One region of the Arthrobacter sp. SLBN-112 genome, then DNA from elsewhere that is predicted to be linked to it. Evidence: riboswitches for the same ligand, from Rfam matches in the RefSeq annotation. Region 1 holds a riboswitch; each other region holds the start of a gene.
What was found. Region 1 has a riboswitch for thiamine pyrophosphate ahead of thiO (glycine oxidase ThiO). Riboswitches for the same ligand answer to the same signal wherever they lie in the genome.
Positions count from the first base shown of each region.

Region 2: another riboswitch for thiamine pyrophosphate. It lies ahead of thiD (bifunctional hydroxymethylpyrimidine kinase/phosphomethylpyrimidine kinase); the one in region 1 lies ahead of thiO (glycine oxidase ThiO).
Region 3: another riboswitch for thiamine pyrophosphate. It lies ahead of QF050_RS05365 (ECF transporter S component); the one in region 1 lies ahead of thiO (glycine oxidase ThiO).

Region 1 covers NZ_JAUSXY010000001.1:2,283,194-2,289,259, forward strand. The annotation lists gene QF050_RS10790 (DNA methyltransferase) at 1-172, opposite strand, end outside; gene QF050_RS10795 (DEAD/DEAH box helicase) at 181-1,851, opposite strand; partial or broken gene QF050_RS10800 (RNB domain-containing ribonuclease) at 2,143-3,655, opposite strand; gene thiE (thiamine phosphate synthase) at 3,685-4,371, opposite strand; TPP riboswitch at 4,405-4,524, shown strand; partial or broken gene thiO (glycine oxidase ThiO) at 4,519-5,809, shown strand; gene thiS (sulfur carrier protein ThiS) at 5,806-6,042, shown strand; gene QF050_RS10820 (thiazole synthase) at 6,047-6,066, shown strand, end outside.
Region 2 covers NZ_JAUSXY010000001.1:2,711,773-2,717,838, forward strand. The annotation lists partial or broken gene QF050_RS12740 (Rne/Rng family ribonuclease) at 1-2,061, shown strand, start outside; TPP riboswitch at 2,207-2,304, shown strand; gene thiD (bifunctional hydroxymethylpyrimidine kinase/phosphomethylpyrimidine kinase) at 2,312-3,832, shown strand; gene rplU (50S ribosomal protein L21) at 4,097-4,405, shown strand; gene rpmA (50S ribosomal protein L27) at 4,467-4,730, shown strand; gene obgE (GTPase ObgE) at 4,849-6,066, shown strand, end outside.
Region 3 covers NZ_JAUSXY010000001.1:1,153,808-1,159,873, forward strand. The annotation lists gene QF050_RS05355 (CDGSH iron-sulfur domain-containing protein) at 1-77, opposite strand, end outside; gene QF050_RS05360 (iron-containing redox enzyme family protein) at 175-1,230, opposite strand; TPP riboswitch at 1,607-1,746, shown strand; gene QF050_RS05365 (ECF transporter S component) at 1,813-2,436, shown strand; gene QF050_RS05370 (ATP-binding cassette domain-containing protein) at 2,436-3,974, shown strand; partial or broken gene QF050_RS05375 (energy-coupling factor transporter transmembrane protein EcfT) at 3,971-4,772, shown strand; gene QF050_RS05380 (UDP-N-acetylglucosamine 1-carboxyvinyltransferase) at 4,880-6,066, shown strand, end outside.

The DNA.
Region 1 (6,066 bases):
CGGCGTTGGCCACCATCCGGGTTTCCTGCCGCTGCTGCGGCCTGCCCGTGTTGAAGGGCGGATCCACATAGATCAGTGTGAAGGCGCCGTCCGGCAGCGTGGGGAGGTAGTCCGCGTTGTCCGCGTGCACCACCAGGCTGCCGCCGTCCGGCGCCCAGACAGTGTCTGTCATCGACGCAGTTAGCCCTCGGCGCTGCCGGGCTGGTTGCCCTTGTCCGCGGCGGCAACCACTTCGCCGTTGCGGCGGCGCGTGCGGGTCCTGGGGCGGCGGGTGCGCGACGGCTGGTCGCCGTCGGTTGTGGGGGCGGCGGCTTCGGCGGCAGGCGCGGCGGAGTCGGAGGTACGACGACGGCGCTCACCCGAGCGGGCGGAGTCCCGGCCGCCTGTCTTGCCGGCGTCGTCCTTGCCTCGTCCCCGTCCGTCCCGGTCGCGTGAACGGGAAGCGTCGCGGCCGCCGCGGCTGTTCTTCTTGCCGGTTTCACCCAGGTCCTCAAGCACCTCGGCGTCAACGCCGGCCAGGGTCCGCTTGTCACGCGGAAGGCGGCCCTTGGTTCCTTCGGGGATGTCAAGGTCGGTGTAGAGGTGCGGCGAAGAGGAATAGGTTTCCACCGGTTCGGGGACACTCAGGCCCAGGGCCTTGTTGATCAGCGCCCAGCGCGGCATGTCGTCCCAGTCAACGAACGTGACGGCGGTGCCCTTGTTGCCGGCGCGGCCGGTGCGGCCCACCCGGTGCAGGTAGATCTTTTCGTCCTCGACGCACTGGTAGTTGATCACGTGGGTGACATCGTCCACGTCGATGCCGCGGGCGGCAACGTCGGTTGCCACCAGCACATCCACCTTGTTGTTGCGGAATGCCCGGAGTGCCTGCTCACGGGCGCCCTGGCCCAGGTCGCCGTGGATTGCTGCGGCCGCGAAGCCGCGGTCCACCAGTTCCTCGGCCACCTTGGCAGCGGTGCGCTTGGTCTTGGTGAAGATGATGGTCCGGCCGCGCCCGCGTGCCTGCAGGATACGGGCCACGACTTCGGTCTTGTCCATGCTATGTGCACGGTAGATGAGCTGGCGGATGTCCCGCTTGGTCAGGCCCTCATCCTCGGGATCTGCGGCGCGGATGTGCGTGGGCTGGGTCATGTAGCGGCGTGCCATCGCGATGACGGGGCCGGGCATCGTCGCCGAGAACAGGAGTGTCTGGCGGACGGCCGGGGTTCCGGCGATGAGAGTCTCAACGTCTGGCAGGAAGCCAAGGTCCAGCATTTCGTCGGCTTCGTCCAGCACCACGAGCTTCACGTTCTTCAGGCTCAGGTGCTTCTGCTTATACAGGTCGATCAGGCGCCCGGGGGTGCCCACCACTACCTCGACGCCCTGCTTCAACGCTTCCACCTGCGGCTCGTAGGCACGGCCGCCGTAGATGGTGGTGATCCGGGCGTTGCGCTTGCGGGACGCCGTCTGGAGGTCGTTCGCCACCTGAACGGCCAGTTCACGGGTGGGGACAATGACCAGGGCCTGCGGGGCGCCGGGCACGGCCAACTTGGCGTAGCCGGGATCGTCCTGGCCGATGACCCGCTGCAGCGCCGGAATGCCGAAGCCCAGGGTCTTGCCGGTACCGGTCTTGGCCTGGCCAATGATGTCGTGCCCGGCCAGGGCCACCGGCAAGGTCATGGCCTGGATGGGGAAGGGGTGCGTGATCCCGGCGTCGGCCAGGGACTCCACGATGTCTTCACGGACGTTGTAGTCGGCAAAAGACTTCTCCGCGATCTCATGCGGTGTCTCGTCCGAGATGATGGTCTCTTCCGGCTCGATGGTCTCGGTGCCGGACGCATCGGTCAGGAGTTGGTGGGTATGCAATTCACTCACGGGGAGTTTCCTTATTCATTTGGGCAATGGCGCAGCCTGCTCGACGGGCCGGCCAGTCCTGGCCGTTCCGGAGCACGCTCGGGCGCGCAAGCAAATCCAGTGGAAGCCGATCGCGGGCTATCTAATGCTGGCACTGGTGACCAACGGGCAAATCTCAAGATCGCGTAGGGGCGGGCTTGTTGGTTTCAAATCAAGGAAATCAACGACCGGGCATCCATTTCTACCTTCCCAGTCTAGCCGTACAGGGGCGGAAACGCGGTTTCGGTCCGCCCTGCCGCGTCCGCCGGGCCCTCAGGAGACGAGTTCGAAGTGGATTTGCCGGGTGGTGATGTCGGAGGACATCAGCCGGACCCGGACCTTGGTGCCGGATACCAGTTCGCCGGCGCAGCGGGCCGTGACAGCCGGTTCGGCGATCTGGATGATCCCGGAACTGCCGTTGCCGTTGCCGATTTTTCCGGCCCCGTTGCCGTTCCCGTTCTTGGCAGCCCCGTTGCCATTACCGTTTCCGTTTTGCGGCTTGGACCCGGAAATGACGATCGCGTCGAACTCCTGCCCGATGTGGTTCACCAGGAGCGCCGCTTCCACCGTATCGAGCGCCATCCGCTCCATCCGCGACGCAAGCTGGTCGGAACCGGCCATTATTCCCGGGAGCAGCGGCAGCGCCTCACGTGCCCAGCCGGGAACATCCCCGCCGTTGCTGAGGGCCTCGCAGATCACCAGCACGAAGCGGTCAACCAGCCGGCGCAGCGGTGCGGTGGTGTGGGCATAGGCGGCGCCGATGGCGGACTGGATACCGTCTTCCGGGACCGTGCCGTCGAACGCGGTATAGGACGCGCCGCGGAACAGCATCCCTGCCGAATGCATGATGGCCAGCTGGCGGGGATCGGTGGGATCCAGCGACCGCAGGTACTCGCCGTAGCTGACTTCTCCGTCCCACGGCCTGCCCAGCACTTCGGTCTGCAGCCGGAAATGCCTCAGCGACCGTTCATCCCGGGGCCGGCATGGTGCGCAGGATGCCCACCTTTCCCTCCAACATGAGGTTGGCGGCAGCCATACCCGTCATCAGCGAGATCTGCGCATTCCAATCCTCCACGGGAAGTTGCGGGACCGCATCAATCCGGTAGCCGCCGTCGGGCAACTGCACGATTTCCTGCTCGGGCATATTGAGGCTGGCGCCCCCGCGTCCCCGCTCCAGCGCAACCCGTTTCCGGCCTACCTCCCGGAGTAGTTCCAGCACCGGGGGAGCCGTGCCGGCGTCCAGGTCGGTTTGCGCACCCTTGTAACTGAGCTTGTCGCGGCTGCGGATCCGCGCCCGCCGGACGCCAACTGACAAAACTTCCGCGTCGGCGTCGAGCGTGAAATCCCAGACGAAGGCCGAACACTCCTGGCCCGGAAGCAGGCTCCCGGCACCTTCACTGATTACTTCCGGGTGCAACGGAATACGGCCGTCCGGAGCGTAGAACGTTTGTCCGCGGCGCCTGGTTTCGGCATCCAGCGCACCTCCCGGTGCAACGAAGGCTGGTACATCGGCAATCGCGTACAGTACGCGGTAGCCGCTCCCGCCCGGTTCGATGAACACGGCCTGGTCCAGGTCCGTGGACGAGGCCGGGTCAATGGTCACGAACGCGACAGCGGTCAGGTCATAGGCCGGCAGCTTCAGCGATGCCACGGCGGCGCGTGCGTCTTCCAGGGCCGCTTCCGGATAGGGGCCCGGCAGTTCGAGTTCTGTCCGCAACGAACCCAGAGCCTCTTCCAGGGCGTTTTGATGGTCGCGGACATTGGGAGCCAACCGATGATGTGACACAAAAGTCAGCGTAACTCCAAGTCCTGGGATTATGCAGGCCCGGGTGCGGCGGCGTCCAGCGCGTCGAGCAGGGAAGCGGCAGCGGCCGCGGGATCCGGGGCTTCGGTAACGGCGCGGACCACTACGATCCTGCGGGCACCCGCCTCCGCCACCTGGTGCACGTTCCCGTGGTCGATGCCGCCGATGGCGAACCACGGCACCGGGTCTGACGCCTCCATGGAAGCTTGGGCGGCGTACTTCACCAATTCCAGCCCGACGGCGGTCCGGCCGGGTTTGGTGGGCGTGGCCCAGACGGGGCCCACACAAAAGTAGTCCAGGTGGGAAGGGCCGGCAGCTGCTGTGAGGGCGGCATCCACCTGGTCGGGGCTGTGGCTGGAGAGCCCGATGGCTGCGTTGCCGTTGACCAGCGTCCGGGCCGCCGCCAACGGAAGGTCCTTCTGGCCGATGTGGAATACCGGTGCCCCGGACAAAACCGCGATGTCCGCGCGGTCATTGACGGCCCACAGCCGCCCATGGCGCACCGCCGTCTCCTTCAAGACCGCCAGCAGGTCCAGTTCCTCTGCAGCCTCGATGGACTTGTCGCGCAACTGGATGATGTCCACGCCGCCGGCGAACGCGGCATCCACGAACCGGGCAAAGTCGCCGCGGTCCCGCCGCGCATCCGTGCAGAGGTACAGGCGGGCCGCCTCGAGGGCAGGAACAGATGAGGGGGACATATTCATGCCTGCCAGCCTAGTTCCTCTAAACTGGGGTGGTACTGCGGGAGCCCGCGGCAGCTGTCACAAAGCACCGGGCTGAGAGGGCGTCAGAGCCGACCGCTTGACCTGATCCGGCTAATACCGGCGTAGGGAAGGAACCACACCATGCCTACCGCGAGCAACGCCCTCGCCGGGTCCGCCGGCGATGCCATCCGGGCCGACGTCGCCGTCATCGGCGCGGGAGTGGTGGGACACGGAATCGCCTGGGAAATCCAGCGGTCCGGGCGGTCCGTCGTGCTCATCGATGACGCGCCCGGCGCCGGCGCCAGCTGGGCCGCTGCCGGCATGCTGGCCCCCGTCAGCGAGCTGCATTACCAGGAAGAGGACCTCCTGGACCTCATGACCGAGGCATCATCGCGTTGGCCGGGGTTCGCCGCCGGCGTCGCCACCGCGGCCGGTGCCGGGACCGGATACCTGACGACGCCGACCTCTCGCCGTGGGCATCGACGCCGCAGACCGGAGGGCATTGATGGACCTGCGTGCCGTCCAGCAGGCCAACGGCCTTGAAGTCGAACCGCTGACCGTGCGCGAAGCCCGCGGCCGCGAACCACTGCTGAGTCCCGCGATCTCGTGCGCGCTGGACACCCCGGCCGACCACCAGGTGGACCCGAGGCGCCTGATAGCGTCCCTGCGCCTGGCCCTCGCCGGAGCGGCGCGCGCAACCCCGGAACTGGCGGTTGCCGGTGCCGGTGACGGGTATGCCGTACCGGAACGCGCGGCCGGGCTGCTGTGGGAGGGCGGGGCGGTGGCTGGGGTGCGCCTTGCCGGTGGCGGCACTGTGGTTGCGGGGGAAACGGTGGTGGCCAACGGCCTGCACGCAGGATCCCTTGACGGCCTGCCCGATGGCCTTGAACTGCCGCTGCGGCCAGTGCACGGCGACATCCTGCGCCTTTCCGTGCCGCAGCACCTGCGCCCCCTGGTGACCGCCACGGTGCGCGGGCTTGTCCACGGGATCCCGGTGTACATCGTCCCCCGGCAGGACGGCACAGTGGTCATTGGAGCCTCCCAGCGGGAGGACGCGCTCTCCGACGCCGTGAGCGCGGGCAGCGTGTACCAGCTGCTCCGGGACGCCCAGGCGCTGGTTCCCGCCGTCGCCGAACTCGAACTCCTGGAGTGCACCGCACGGGCCCGGCCCGGGACCCCCGACAATGCACCCTTGCTGGGCCGGGTGGCGGTGTCCCCGGGATCCCGCGATCCCGGGGACGGGCACGTCCCGGGGCTCATCATCGCCACCGGGTTCTTCCGGCACGGGGTGCTGCTCACCCCCGCTGCCGCGGCCATCTGCACGGCGTTGCTCGACGGCGCCGCCGATCCCCGCTGGGCGCCGTTCAGCCCGGACCGTTTTTCCAGGCCGGCGGCTGCCGCCCCAAGCCCCCACATGAAGGAGACAGCGTGAATATCACCCTCAACGGAAACCCGCATACGGTGGCAGACGGCGCCTCTATCACCACGCTCGTCAGCCAGGTGACCGGGCGGCCGCTGGCTCCCAATGGCCAGGCGGCGGACGGCAGGAAACTGGGTGTCGCCGTCGCGCACAACGCCCAGGTGGTGCCGCGCAGCCAATGGTTCGGCACCGCGCTCGCCGACGGCGACGACATCGAACTCGTCACAGCAGTACAGGGAGGCTGACACCATGACCGAAACCGGCACCAT
Region 2 (6,066 bases), 430 kb from region 1:
GTCCAGAACGTGCTGCCGTCCATGGAAGCGGCGTTCGTTGACATTGGGCGCGGCCGCAACGCCGTGCTCTACGCCGGCGAGGTCAATTGGGAAGCCGTCAACCTCGAAGGCAAGCAGCGCCGGATCGAAAACGCGCTCAAGTCCGGCGATACCGTCCTGGTCCAGGTGACCAAGGACCCGGTGGGCCACAAGGGCGCCCGGCTCACCAGCCAGATCTCCCTGCCCGGACGCTACCTGGTGTACGTGCCCGGCGGCTCCATGACCGGCATCTCCCGCAAGCTGCCCGACGTCGAACGCAACCGCCTCAAGCGCATCCTCAAGGACCGTCTCCCCGAACACGCCGGCGTCATTGTCCGCACCGCGGCCGAGGGCGCGTCCGAGGAAGAACTGACGCACGACATCAACCGCCTCCGCGCGCAATGGGAAGGCATCGAGAGCCAGTCCGCCTCCACCAAGGTCCTTGCCCCCGAACTGCTGTACGGCGAACCGGACCTGACCATCAAGGTGGTCCGCGACGTCTTCAACGAGGACTTTTCCAAGCTCATCGTCTCCGGCGAGGAGGCCTGGGACACCATCGAGGCCTACGTCACGTACGTGGCCCCGGATCTGGTGGGACGCCTCGAGAAGTGGACCAAGGACCAGGACATCTTCTCCGCCTGGCGCATCGACGAGCAGATCCACAAGGCACTTGAGCGGAAAGTGTTCCTGCCCTCCGGTGGTTCCCTGGTCATCGACCGCACCGAAGCCATGACCGTGGTGGACGTCAACACCGGCAAGTTCACCGGCAGCGGCGGCAACCTCGAGGAAACCGTCACCAAGAACAACCTCGAAGCTGCCGAGGAAGTGGTGCGCCAGCTGCGGCTGCGCGACATCGGCGGCATCATCGTGATCGACTTCATCGACATGGTGCTCGAATCCAACCGCGACCTGGTCCTGCGCCGCATGGTGGAATGCCTGGGCCGCGACCGGACCAAGCACCAGGTCGCCGAGGTCACGTCCCTTGGCCTGGTCCAGATGACCCGCAAGCGCATGGGCACCGGCCTGCTGGAAGTCTTCGGCGAGCAGTGTGAGGCGTGCGCCGGACGCGGCGTGGTGACCCACGACGATCCCGTGGAGCACCGGCGGGCCAATATCGTGGCGGCCGAACACCACGTCCAGCGCGCCGACAACCGTCCCGACGCCCGTGGGGAAGCCCACCGCCCCGAGGGGCAGCGGACCGACGCCGGCCAGCCCGGTGCCCGGACCGAGCGCAAACGCCGGCGCGGACGTGGCGGCCAGCAGGCCGAGACGATACCGGCACCTGCGGTGCACGTCCACACCGTGCAGCCTGATCCCGCCGACGCCGAGCGGCACGCCAAGGCGGAGGCCACCAGGCTTGCCCTGGCGAACATTGCCGCCGCCGCCCACGCGGCCCACCTGCATGACGACGAGCTGGCCGCCGCCCGGCAGGCGCCGGCACAGCAGGCTCCGGCCCCGCAAACGCCGGTCCAGCCTACTCAGGCAGCAGACGGTGACGCGCACGACGCCGACGCGCACGGTCGTCCCGCGGCGGTCCTGACGTTTGGCGGCGAGAAAGTCCCGCTTCCGTTCGTGGAGCATGCGGAGGAGCAGCAACCCAGGCCTGCCCTGACGCTTGACCGGCTCGCGGAAGCATTCGCCCACCTCGGCCAGCCGGCGTCGCCCGTTGAGGCCGCGCCGGAGAACACCGGAGCCGCTGAGCCGGCAACGGAACAGGCCACGCCGGAGCACCTGCCGCAGGGCGGGGAAGCCCAGGCGCGCGTCGGGCAAGCGCCGGCTGAGAAGGACTACTCCGACCACACGCTGGAGCAGACCCGCCAACGCAGGCCGCGCCGCCACCGGGCTGCCAGCCGGGCCCAGGGTGCTGCCAACGAAACCGCTGTCCAGCACCATGAGAACGTGCAGGCCGCCAATACCGGCCACTCGCACGCAGCCAAGGCCCCGGAACCCGCGAAGCAGCAGACGGCAAAGCCTGCTGATACCGGCAAGCCGTCAGCGGAACCCATCATCCTCGGCGTCGGCGTTCCAGCTTCGGAACTCTAGGCCGCGCGTCAAAGGTTGCCAATGAAGTCCCCGTCCCGTGGACCATTCCCCCCGTCATTACGGGGGGACCAGTCCACCAGGCGGGGACTTCCTGCATCCGGGGGCTGTCAGCTTTACCGCAGCCCGGGGCTACCGGCTAGGCTGGGAAACCGACACGGGGTGCCGCGCAGAAGGCCGGCTGAGATCCACACCCGTTGAACCTGTCCGGCTAGTACCGGCGAAGGGATGTCTGTTGTCTTCGACCCTTTCCATGCCCCTGCCAACCGCCTCCACTGTTCCCTCCGGGATTCCGGCGGGCCGGGAGGTGCCACGTGTCCTCTCCATCGCGGGCTCCGATCCATCCGGTGGCGCAGGAATCCAGGCGGACCTCAAAAGCATTGCAGCCCACGGCGGATACGGCATGGCTGCCATCACCGCACTCACCGCACAGAACACCCGCGGCGTTGTGGCCGTCCACGTTCCACCTGCAGCCTTCCTGGCCCAGCAACTCGATGCCGTCAGCGACGACATCACCATCGACGCCGTCAAGATCGGCATGCTCGGTGACGAAGCGGTGATCCGCACGGTCCGCCAATGGCTCGAAAAGGTGCGTCCCGCCGTCGTGGTCCTGGACCCGGTGATGGTGGCCACCAGCGGCGACCGGCTGTTGAAGGAATCCGCCGAAGCCGCCCTCCGGGAACTGCTGCCCCTTGCACACCTCATCACCCCCAACCTGCCGGAACTCGCCGTGCTGGTGGGCGAGGAGCCGGCAGGGGACTGGGAAGCAGCCTTGGACCAGGGCCGGCGCCTGGCTGATGCCACCGGCGCCACCGTCCTGGTCAAGGGCGGACACCTGTCAGGCGAAAGCTGCCCGGACGCGCTGGTGAACACCGCCGGCGTGCTGGCGCATGATGTCGTGGAAGTGCCCGGCACCCGCATCGATACCCGGAACAGCCATGGCACGGGTTGTTCGCTGTCCTCTGCCATGGCAACGGTCCAGGCGCGCCTGGGCGACTGGGAGGCGTCGTTGCGGACGGTCAAGCCCTGGCTGGCCGGGGCGCTTGAGAATTCCGGCCGGCTCGAGGTCGGCCGGGGGAACGGACCCGTGCACCACTTCCACCATGTGCGGGCCCACCTCCAGGAAGGCGGCTTCGCTGACCGGCTCTGGGCCGAAGCCCGGGAGGACCTGGCGGACATCTACGCCCTGGACTTCATCCACGGCCTGGCCTCAGGCGAACTGGCTGAGAAAGACTTTGCCTACTATCTCGCCCAGGACGCCCTGTACCTGAACGGATACTCCCGGGTCCTGGCCCGGGCCAGCGCCCTGGCCCCCTCCGAAGCGGAGCAGCTTTTCTGGGCAGGCTCAGCCCGGCAGTGCCTTGAAGTGGAATCGGAACTCCACCGCTCATGGCTCAGCACCCGGCCCGGGCAAACCGGTCTTGGACCCGTCACCAAGGCCTACGTTGACCACCTCACCGCAGTGTCGGCGTCGGGCAGCTATGCCGTCCTTGCCGCCGCTGTCCTGCCCTGCTTCTGGCTCTACGCCGAGGTGGGCAGGGCACTGCACGGACAGTTCCTCGCGGCGGGCGAACCTGACGGGCACGCCTACGCTGCATGGCTCCGCACGTACGCCGACGAAGGCTTCGCGGAGGCCACCCGGCAGGCCATCGCCATCGTGGATGCGGCGGGACGGAAGGCCTCTGACCAGGAACAGGCTGCCATGCTGACGGCGTTCAAGCAGTCCTGCCGGCTTGAAGTGGAATTCTTCGACGCGCCGCGCCTGCACTCCTGACGTCCGACGGCGGCGCCGCGGCTATGATGGATACGCACAGTTGCGGCGCTGCATGCCAGGTTGTGGTTACTATCACAGCCGGCCCGCCGGAACCAGCCTCATTTGCGGCTGGAGACGGATTTAGCGTATTCTGGATCTTCGGTGCTTACGCCAACACTTGGGTTATGATCCCACGGCGTTGAGGCACAGCGAGAAACCAGGCTTTTAGTGAGTCGGTTCCGCACGCAAATTTTGTTATAAACGTCGAGAGAAGTGAGTTCCCAAGTGGTGTACGCGATTGTCCGCGCAGGCGGCCGCCAAGAGAAGGTTTCCGTTGGAGACTTCGTTACCCTGAACCGCGTCGCCGGTGGAGCCGGCAGCACCATTGAGCTGCCCGCACTGCTCCTGGTTGACGGTGACAAGGTCACCTCCGCAGCCAAAGACCTGGCCAAGGTAACTGTTACGGCTGAAATCCTCCAGGACCTGCGTGGTCCTAAGATTGTCATCCAGAAGTTCAAGAACAAGACCGGCTACAAGAAGCGCCAGGGTCACCGACAGGAATTGACCAAGGTCAAGATCACCGGCATCAAGTAACCACCGGTTACTGTTCAGGCATTTCAACAGATTCCCCAGAATTTAGAGGCAGGCATTTCAGATGGCACATAAAAAGGGCGCGAGCTCCACTCGCAACGGTCGCGATTCCAACGCTCAGTACCTCGGCGTCAAGCGCTTCGGCGGCCAGGTCGTTTCCGCAGGCGAGATCATCGTCCGCCAGCGTGGCACCCACTTCCACCCGGGCGCCGGCGTTGGCCGCGGCGGTGACGACACCCTGTTCGCATTGACCCCGGGCGCCGTTGAATTCGGCACCCGCCGCGGACGTCGCGTAGTCAACATCGTTGCTGCTGCAGCCGCAGAGTAACAACCAGTTTTGAAGCGGTGGAGCGGGCCTGAGGGCCCGCTCCACTGTTCTTTTAACCGCACTACAATCGTTGTGGCGTCCCCGGGCGCCGCGTAAACAGCATTCTGAGGAGATCCACGTGGCCAGCTTTGTAGACCGGGTAGTACTTCACGTATCCGGCGGAACCGGCGGCCACGGATGCGTTTCCGTCCACCGTGAGAAGTTCAAGCCGCTGGGCGGGCCCGACGGCGGCAACGGCGGCGACGGCGGCGACGTGATCCTCCGGGTGGACCACCAGACCACCACCCTCCTCGATTACCACCACGCACCGCACCGGCACGCCAGCAACGGCGGTCCCGGCATGGGCGACTGGCGCGGCGGCAAGAACGGCGAGACCCTGATCCTTCCCGTTCCGGACGGCACCGTGGTCAAGTCAAAGGACGGCACCGTACTGGCGGACCTCGTGGGTGAGGGCACCGAGTACATCGCCGCAGCCGGCGGCGTGGGCGGCCTGGGCAACGCCGCCTTGTCCTCGCAGAAGCGGCGCGCACCCGGTTTCGCGCTGCTGGGAATCGAAGGTGACTCCCGCGATGTGGTCCTGGAACTGAAGTCCATCGCAGACATCGCCCTGGTGGGCTTCCCGTCCGCCGGAAAGTCCAGCTTGATCGCCGCAATGTCCGCCGCCCGGCCCAAGATCGCCGACTACCCCTTCACCACCCTGATTCCCAACCTTGGCGTCGTGCAGGCGGGCGAGGTCCGGTTTACCATCGCCGACGTCCCCGGCCTGATCGAGGGCGCCAGCGAGGGCAAAGGCCTGGGACACAACTTCCTGCGCCACGTCGAGCGCTGCGCTGCCTTGGTCCACGTGCTTGACTGCGGCACCCTCGAATCCGACCGCGATCCGCTCTCGGACCTCGCCATCATCGAGGCTGAGCTCGAAAAGTATGCGGTCGACATGAGCTACGCGGGCTCCGACGGCCAGGTGGTTCCCCTCAACCACCGCCCCCGCCTGGTCGCATTGAACAAGGTGGACCTGCCCGACGGCAAGGACATGGCCGAATTCGTGCGCCCGGAACTGGAATCGCGCGGATACCGCGTCTTCGAGGTCTCTGCCACCAGCCACGAGGGCCTGCGCCAACTTGGGTTCGCCATGGCCGAGATCGTCAAAGCCGCCCGCGACGCCGTTGCCGCCGAGCCGCCCAAGGTCAAGCCCGTCGTGCTGCGGCCCCGTGCCGTCAATGAAGCCGGGTTCAAGATCCGCCGCGAGGAGAAGAACCTGGAGCCGCTGTTCCGCGTCCTCGGCGAGAAGCCCGAGCGCTGGGTCAAGCAGACAGACTTCACCAACGAGGAAGCCATC
Region 3 (6,066 bases), 1.1 Mb from region 1:
ATTTCAAAATCGCCCCGGACGATCAGGGGCCCGTCCGGGCAGACCACGATGGAGCCCGTGGCGGATTCCTGGTCCATGTCGGAGCCGGTTCCACGCTGTCCGGGATTCATGCCTGCACCGCTTTCATCGAGTTGTTGCCGTTCTTGGCGGGCCCGGCTATCGGGGGTGCAGGCCTCATGCTGCCGCCGCTACGGCCGTCCGCAGCGATGATGCCCCGGCCTCCCACGAGGACATCAGGTGGGTGGACAGCCTGCTGTCGAGGGCCATGACGGCACTCGCCCCAAACAGGACGTCCGCGAGGAGGTGCGGCTCGGCCTCGACCAGGCCGCCGGCGAGGTCACGGCCTGCGATCTGTTCATGGACGGCGTCTGCCTCCACATGCTCATCGAAGTAGTGGGTAACCTCGGCGCCGAAACCGTGCCGGCGGAATCCGTTACCGTAGAACCGGTTGGGCTGGGAGGACGTCATTTCGTAGATCGCCAGGTGGCCGGTGATGGCACCCCGGAGCCGCCGGTTCAGGCCGCAGAGCGACATGAGGTTAACGGTGGCGAGGGAGACTGCGGGGACGGCATCAACGTAGGCGCCGTACCTGTCGTCGAGGCCCAGGCCGCGCATGGTCCGGGCGAACAGCGCGCTGTGCATCCGCTCGGGCCGGCCGCCACCGTATTCGTCCGCCTGGATTTCCACCAAGGCCGCCTTGGGCCGTCCGCTGAGCCGCGGAATGGCCCATGTGTGCGGATCGGCTTCCTTCAGCTGGTACACCGACTTGTGGACCAGGAATTCCCGGAGCTGCTCCAGGCTTGCCTTCCTGGCAACGTAGCGGGAGAGGCTGGGACCGGTGTCCATGGCGGCGAGGCCGAACAGGACGTCGGCTACTTCGTCGCTGGTTATGGCGCCGCGGTCGGGCAGTTCGAAGTCTCCGGCCGCCTGGTGTGCGGCAGCGCGGAGGGCCGCCTCGAACGGTTCCTCGACCAGCTGCCGGACCCTGATCAACGCCGGCTCCCACTCCCAGTTGTCCGAGACGCTGTCCAGGCCGGAGTAATGGAGCTCGTAGAGGCAAAAGAGTGCCAGTTGGATGTCCTCGTCCCCAATGATGTCACCGGTGCCGGCCACCTGCCGCGCCGCCAGGCGGTAGAGCCGGTCCAGCTCCGTCCCTGCGGCACCCGGTGCCTGGGCCAGGACTGTGAACAGGGCGCTGGTGAGGGGGCCTCTGGTGTCCGGGATTCTCATGGTGCTCCTTGGCCTGCCGCGGGGACGGGAACGAACGCCGGACCGCCATGGTGACTCCCATGCCCTGTCCTCTCGAAACCCGGGAAACAATATAGTAAGCATGGTTACTAATAAAACCTAAGCAGGCTTTGCGCAGAGGCTCCTGCAGGTCCACTGGCGCCCGGGCAGGCAGCGCTCAATAGGGGTAGGCAACCGGACGGCATTCTGGCGGGGCTCGGTTCCAGCGAGCCCTCCGGCTGGGCGCCCGCCGAATCCGGATCGTATCCTGTCACATCCGGTGGAATGGCGCTCACAGCCCGCTATCCACCCCTGCCAGGTGTAAACTTGACCACGCCCGGAAGGGCAATCAAAAGCCTTACCCAACGAACAACAACACCAATAACGACAGGGGAGCGCCGCCGTCGGACAACCTGGCTTGCCAGGAACCGCAGGTGGGCGCTGAGAGTGCGGAACAGCCGCAGACCCTCGAACCTGATCCGGTTAGTACCGGCGCAAGGGAGTCGAGTTCTCAAAGTGCCGCGGCTGCACGGCAACAGCCGTCAGCCGGGTCCACTTTCCCCTCCTGTTTCCCAGGAGGATCACATGAGTACTGCAGCAATCAAGAAGACCACCAGTAAGTCCTGGCGCGTCGTGGACATCGTCGTCGCCGCGCTGGTGGCCATCGCGGGCGGCGTCATTTTCTGGGCATGGGACCAGGGAGCAGCCGCGCTGTCTGCCCCCATGAACGCCGCCTACCCGCCCCTGACTGGGCTGCTGGCGGGTGGCTGGATGATTCCCGGCGTGCTGGGGATGCTCATCATCCGCAAGCCCGGTGCCGCCCTGTTCTGTGAAACCGTGGCCGCCACCGGGGAACTCCTCATGGGTTCCCAGTACGGCGCCTCGGTTCTCTTCTCCGGCTTCATCCAGGGCCTCGGCGCCGAAATCATCTTCGCCATCTTCGTGTACCGCAAGTTCAACCTGCCCGTATCCCTGCTGGCCGGCGCCGCGGCTGGATTCTTCTGCGGACTGAATGACTCGTTCGCGCCGTGGGGCTGGAATATCGCCTACTCCGGTGCGGACAAGCTGGCCTACATCGTGTTGACCACCGTCTCCGGTGCCATCCTCGCCGGTGCCCTGTCCTGGCTCGCCACGCGCGGGCTGGCGCGCACCGGCGTGCTGAGCTCCTTCGCGTCCCGCAAGGCCGCTACGGAGCCTGTCTTCTCCTGATGGCACCAGCCCAGGGCGCCGTCCGCCCCGCCGCCGTCACGGCCCGGGGCTGGGGCTGGCGGCATGCCGGCCGGGCAAAACCTGCCGTCCATGCCCTCGACCTGGACATCAGCCCCGGCGAGCGGGTGCTCCTGCTCGGTCCCTCGGGTGCCGGGAAGTCAACGCTGCTGCATGCCCTCGCCGGGGTGCTGGGTGATATCAACGACGACGGCGAGGCCGGCGACGCGGACGAGTCCGGTTCATTGCTGGTTGACGGCGCCCGGCCCCGGGACAGGCGCGGCCGGTCCGGCCTCATGCAGCAGGACCCGGAGACGCAGGTGGTCCTCTCCCGGGTCGGGGACGACGTCGCCTTCGGCGCCGAGAACCTTGCCGTGCCCCGCGACGCCATCTGGGCGCGCGTGCACGAGGCGCTTGCCGACGTCGGGCTGTCCCACCTCCCGCTGGACCACCCGACGTCGGCCCTCTCCGGCGGCCAGAAACAGCGCCTGGCGCTGGCCGGCATCCTCGCGATGCGCCCGGGGCTGATCCTGCTGGACGAACCCACCGCCAACCTGGACCCGGACGGCGTGCTGGAGGTCCGCGACGCCGTGGCGCGCTGCCTGGACAAGACCGGAGCCACCCTGGTGGTGGTGGAGCACCGGGTCTCCGTGTGGAAGGACCTGGTGGACCGGATCGTGGTCCTGCAGCCGGGCTCCGCCTCGGATCCCGCCGTGCTCCTGGACGGGCCCCCGGACCGGGTGCTCAGCGAAGCCCGGGCCATGCTGACGGCCGCCGGGGTGTGGGTGCCGGGGTACGTGCCGGCAACCCGCCGCCGGGCGGACGTCCCGGCCGCCGGAACCGGCAACCTCCTGCTGGCAGCCGAAGACCTCGGCGTCTCCCGCGAGCGTCCCCGCCGCAAAGGCTTCCGGAAAATCCCGCCGGTTCCGGTCCAGGAGGGTGTTGCCGCGCAGGTCAGGGCCGGCCAGGCTCTGGCCGTCACGGGCCCCAACGGCGCCGGGAAATCAACGTTCGCGCTAACCCTCGCGGGGCTCCTGGAGCCGGTGTCCGGAAAAGTGTCCGCCACGGTGGACCTCAGCCGCGGTGCCGGGATCGACCCCTACACGTGGAAGGCCGAGCAGTTGATCTCGAGGGTGGGCACCGTGTTCCAGGAGCCGGAGCACCAGTTCGTGACCGGCAAGGTGCTGGATGAGCTGCTGTTCGGGCCGCGGCATCTGGGCCACGGCGAGGACCGGGTGGAGGAACTGTTGGAGCGGCTGCGGCTCACCCAGCTGGTGGACGCAAACCCCTACACACTGTCCGGCGGTGAGAAACGGCGGCTGTCCGTGGCCACGGTCCTGGCCGCCAGCCCGCAGGTGCTGGTCCTGGACGAGCCCACGTTCGGGCAGGACGCCAACACCTGGGCCGAGCTGGCCTCGTTCCTGTCCGAACTCCTGGACGCCGGCACGGCAGTGGTGTCCGTGACCCACGACGCCGAATTCACCGCTGCCCTGGGCGGGGCCGAGCTGCGGATGGCTGCGGCGGAACCGGTGGCGCCATGAGGCAGCAACTGACGTTGAGCGGCAACCACGCCCTCCTGGCGCGGGCCAATCCGCTGAGCAAGTTCGCCGCCGTCGTGCTCATCACGGCGGTCCTGGCGCTGTCCATCGACTGGGTGTCCGCTTCCGTGGCCCTGGCCTTCGAGCTGATGTTGTTTCCCCTCGCGGGGCTCACCCTGTCGCTGCTCTGGCAGCGGGGCTGGCCGCTGATCCTCGCTGCCGCCATCGGCGGGTGGAGCACGTCCATCCTGGCGCCGGACAGCGGAAGGATCCTGCTCGACGCCGGCATCTGGACCATGAGCGAAGGGTCCCTCCAGCTGGGCATCGGCTTCCTGCTGCGCGGCTTCGCGATCGCCCTTCCGGCGGTGCTCCTGATGAGCTGCACCGATCCGACCGACCTCGCGGATGCACTGGCGCAGAAGGCGCGCCTGCCGCACCGGTTTGTTTTGGGAACCCTGGCGGCGATGCGCCTGGTGGGGCTCATGGCCGAGGAATGGCAGACGATCGGCATGGCCCGGCGCGCCCGCGGTGTTGGTTCGCGAGGGAACGTGGTCCGGCGGGTGCAGGCGATGCTGGGGCAGAGTTTTGGACTGTTGGTGCAGGCGATCCGCCGCGCGTCGAGGCTTGCCGTCACCATGGAAGCGCGGGGCTTCGGCGGCGGGGACCGGACGTGGGCCCGCGAATCCACATTCAGTGTGCTGGACCTGTGGGGTGGTGGGCGGCGGCGTCTTGGTGGCCGGGCTTGCCCTGGGCGCGGCGCTTGCCGCGGGCAGTTGGAACATGGTGTGGTTGGGCAGCTAGGCCGGTTACTCGCGGGTACTATCGCATGTGGCGGGTAGGGTGCCCCCGATTGGCTACCACACACGATGATCCTCGGCACGCTAGCTCATCTATGATATATTTTTGGCATGACTCAGGAGACCGCCGGCCACGTGGCCGCCATGTTGAGGGACGCCCGGAACGAAAAGGGCTGGACGCAGGGCCAGCTGGCTTCCGAACTCGGTACCAGCCAGAGCGCCGTCGCCCGGATGGAACAAGGCAAGCAGAACCTCAGCCTCAAGATGATCCAACGGCTGGAGAACATCTTCGACCGGAGCATCGTCAACGTGGGCAAGCCCAGGATGACGCACCTGCGTGTGGAGGGCGGCCGCACCTTGTCCGGCGCCGTGGACGTGAACAGCAGCAAGAACGCTGGTGTGGCGTTGCTGTGCGCCAGCCTGATCAACCGGGGCACCACCGTGCTCCGCCGCCTGGCCCGGATCGAGGAAGTCAACCGCATCGTTGAAGTGCTGACCAGCATCGGCGTGGAATGCACCTGGCTTAACGACACCGATCTCCGCCTGCGCCGCCCGGCCGTCCTCGACCTTAACGCGATGGACGTGGACGCGGCACGGCGCACCCGCAGCGTCATCATGCTGCTGGGCCCGCTGCTGGACGAGTCACGGGAATACCGGCTGCCCTACGCCGGCGGCTGCGACCTGGGAACCCGCACGGTGGAACCCCACATGCAGGCACTGCGCGAGTTCGGCCTCTCGGTGGAGGCCACCGCCGGTTTCTACACTGTCCAGGCGCCACCTGCGGACAACCAGGACCGCTCCTTCGTCCTCACCGAACGGGGCGATACCGTCACCGAGAATGCGATCATGGCGGCAGCGCACCGGCCCGGAACAACCGTGATCCGCAATGCCAGCCCCAACTACATGGTGCAGGATCTCTGCTTCTACCTGCAGATGCTCGGCGTCACCATCGAGGGCGTGGGAACCACCACGCTTCGAATCACCGGCCGGCCCGCGATCGACGCCGAGATCGAGTATTTCCCGTCTGAGGACCCCATCGAGGCCATGAGCCTGATCACGGCCGGCATCGTCACCAACTCCGAGGTCACGGTCCGTCGGGTACCCATCGAGTTCATGGAAATCGAGCTGGCCACCTTGGGCCAAATGGGACAGAAGCTCGAAATCTCCGGTGAGTACATGGCCCGGAACGGCCGCACGCGGCTGGTGGACGTGACCACCAAGCCCTCGGAGCTGCGCGCCCCCGAGGACAAGATCCACCCGATGCCGTTCCCCGGGCTGAACATCGACAACCTGCCGTT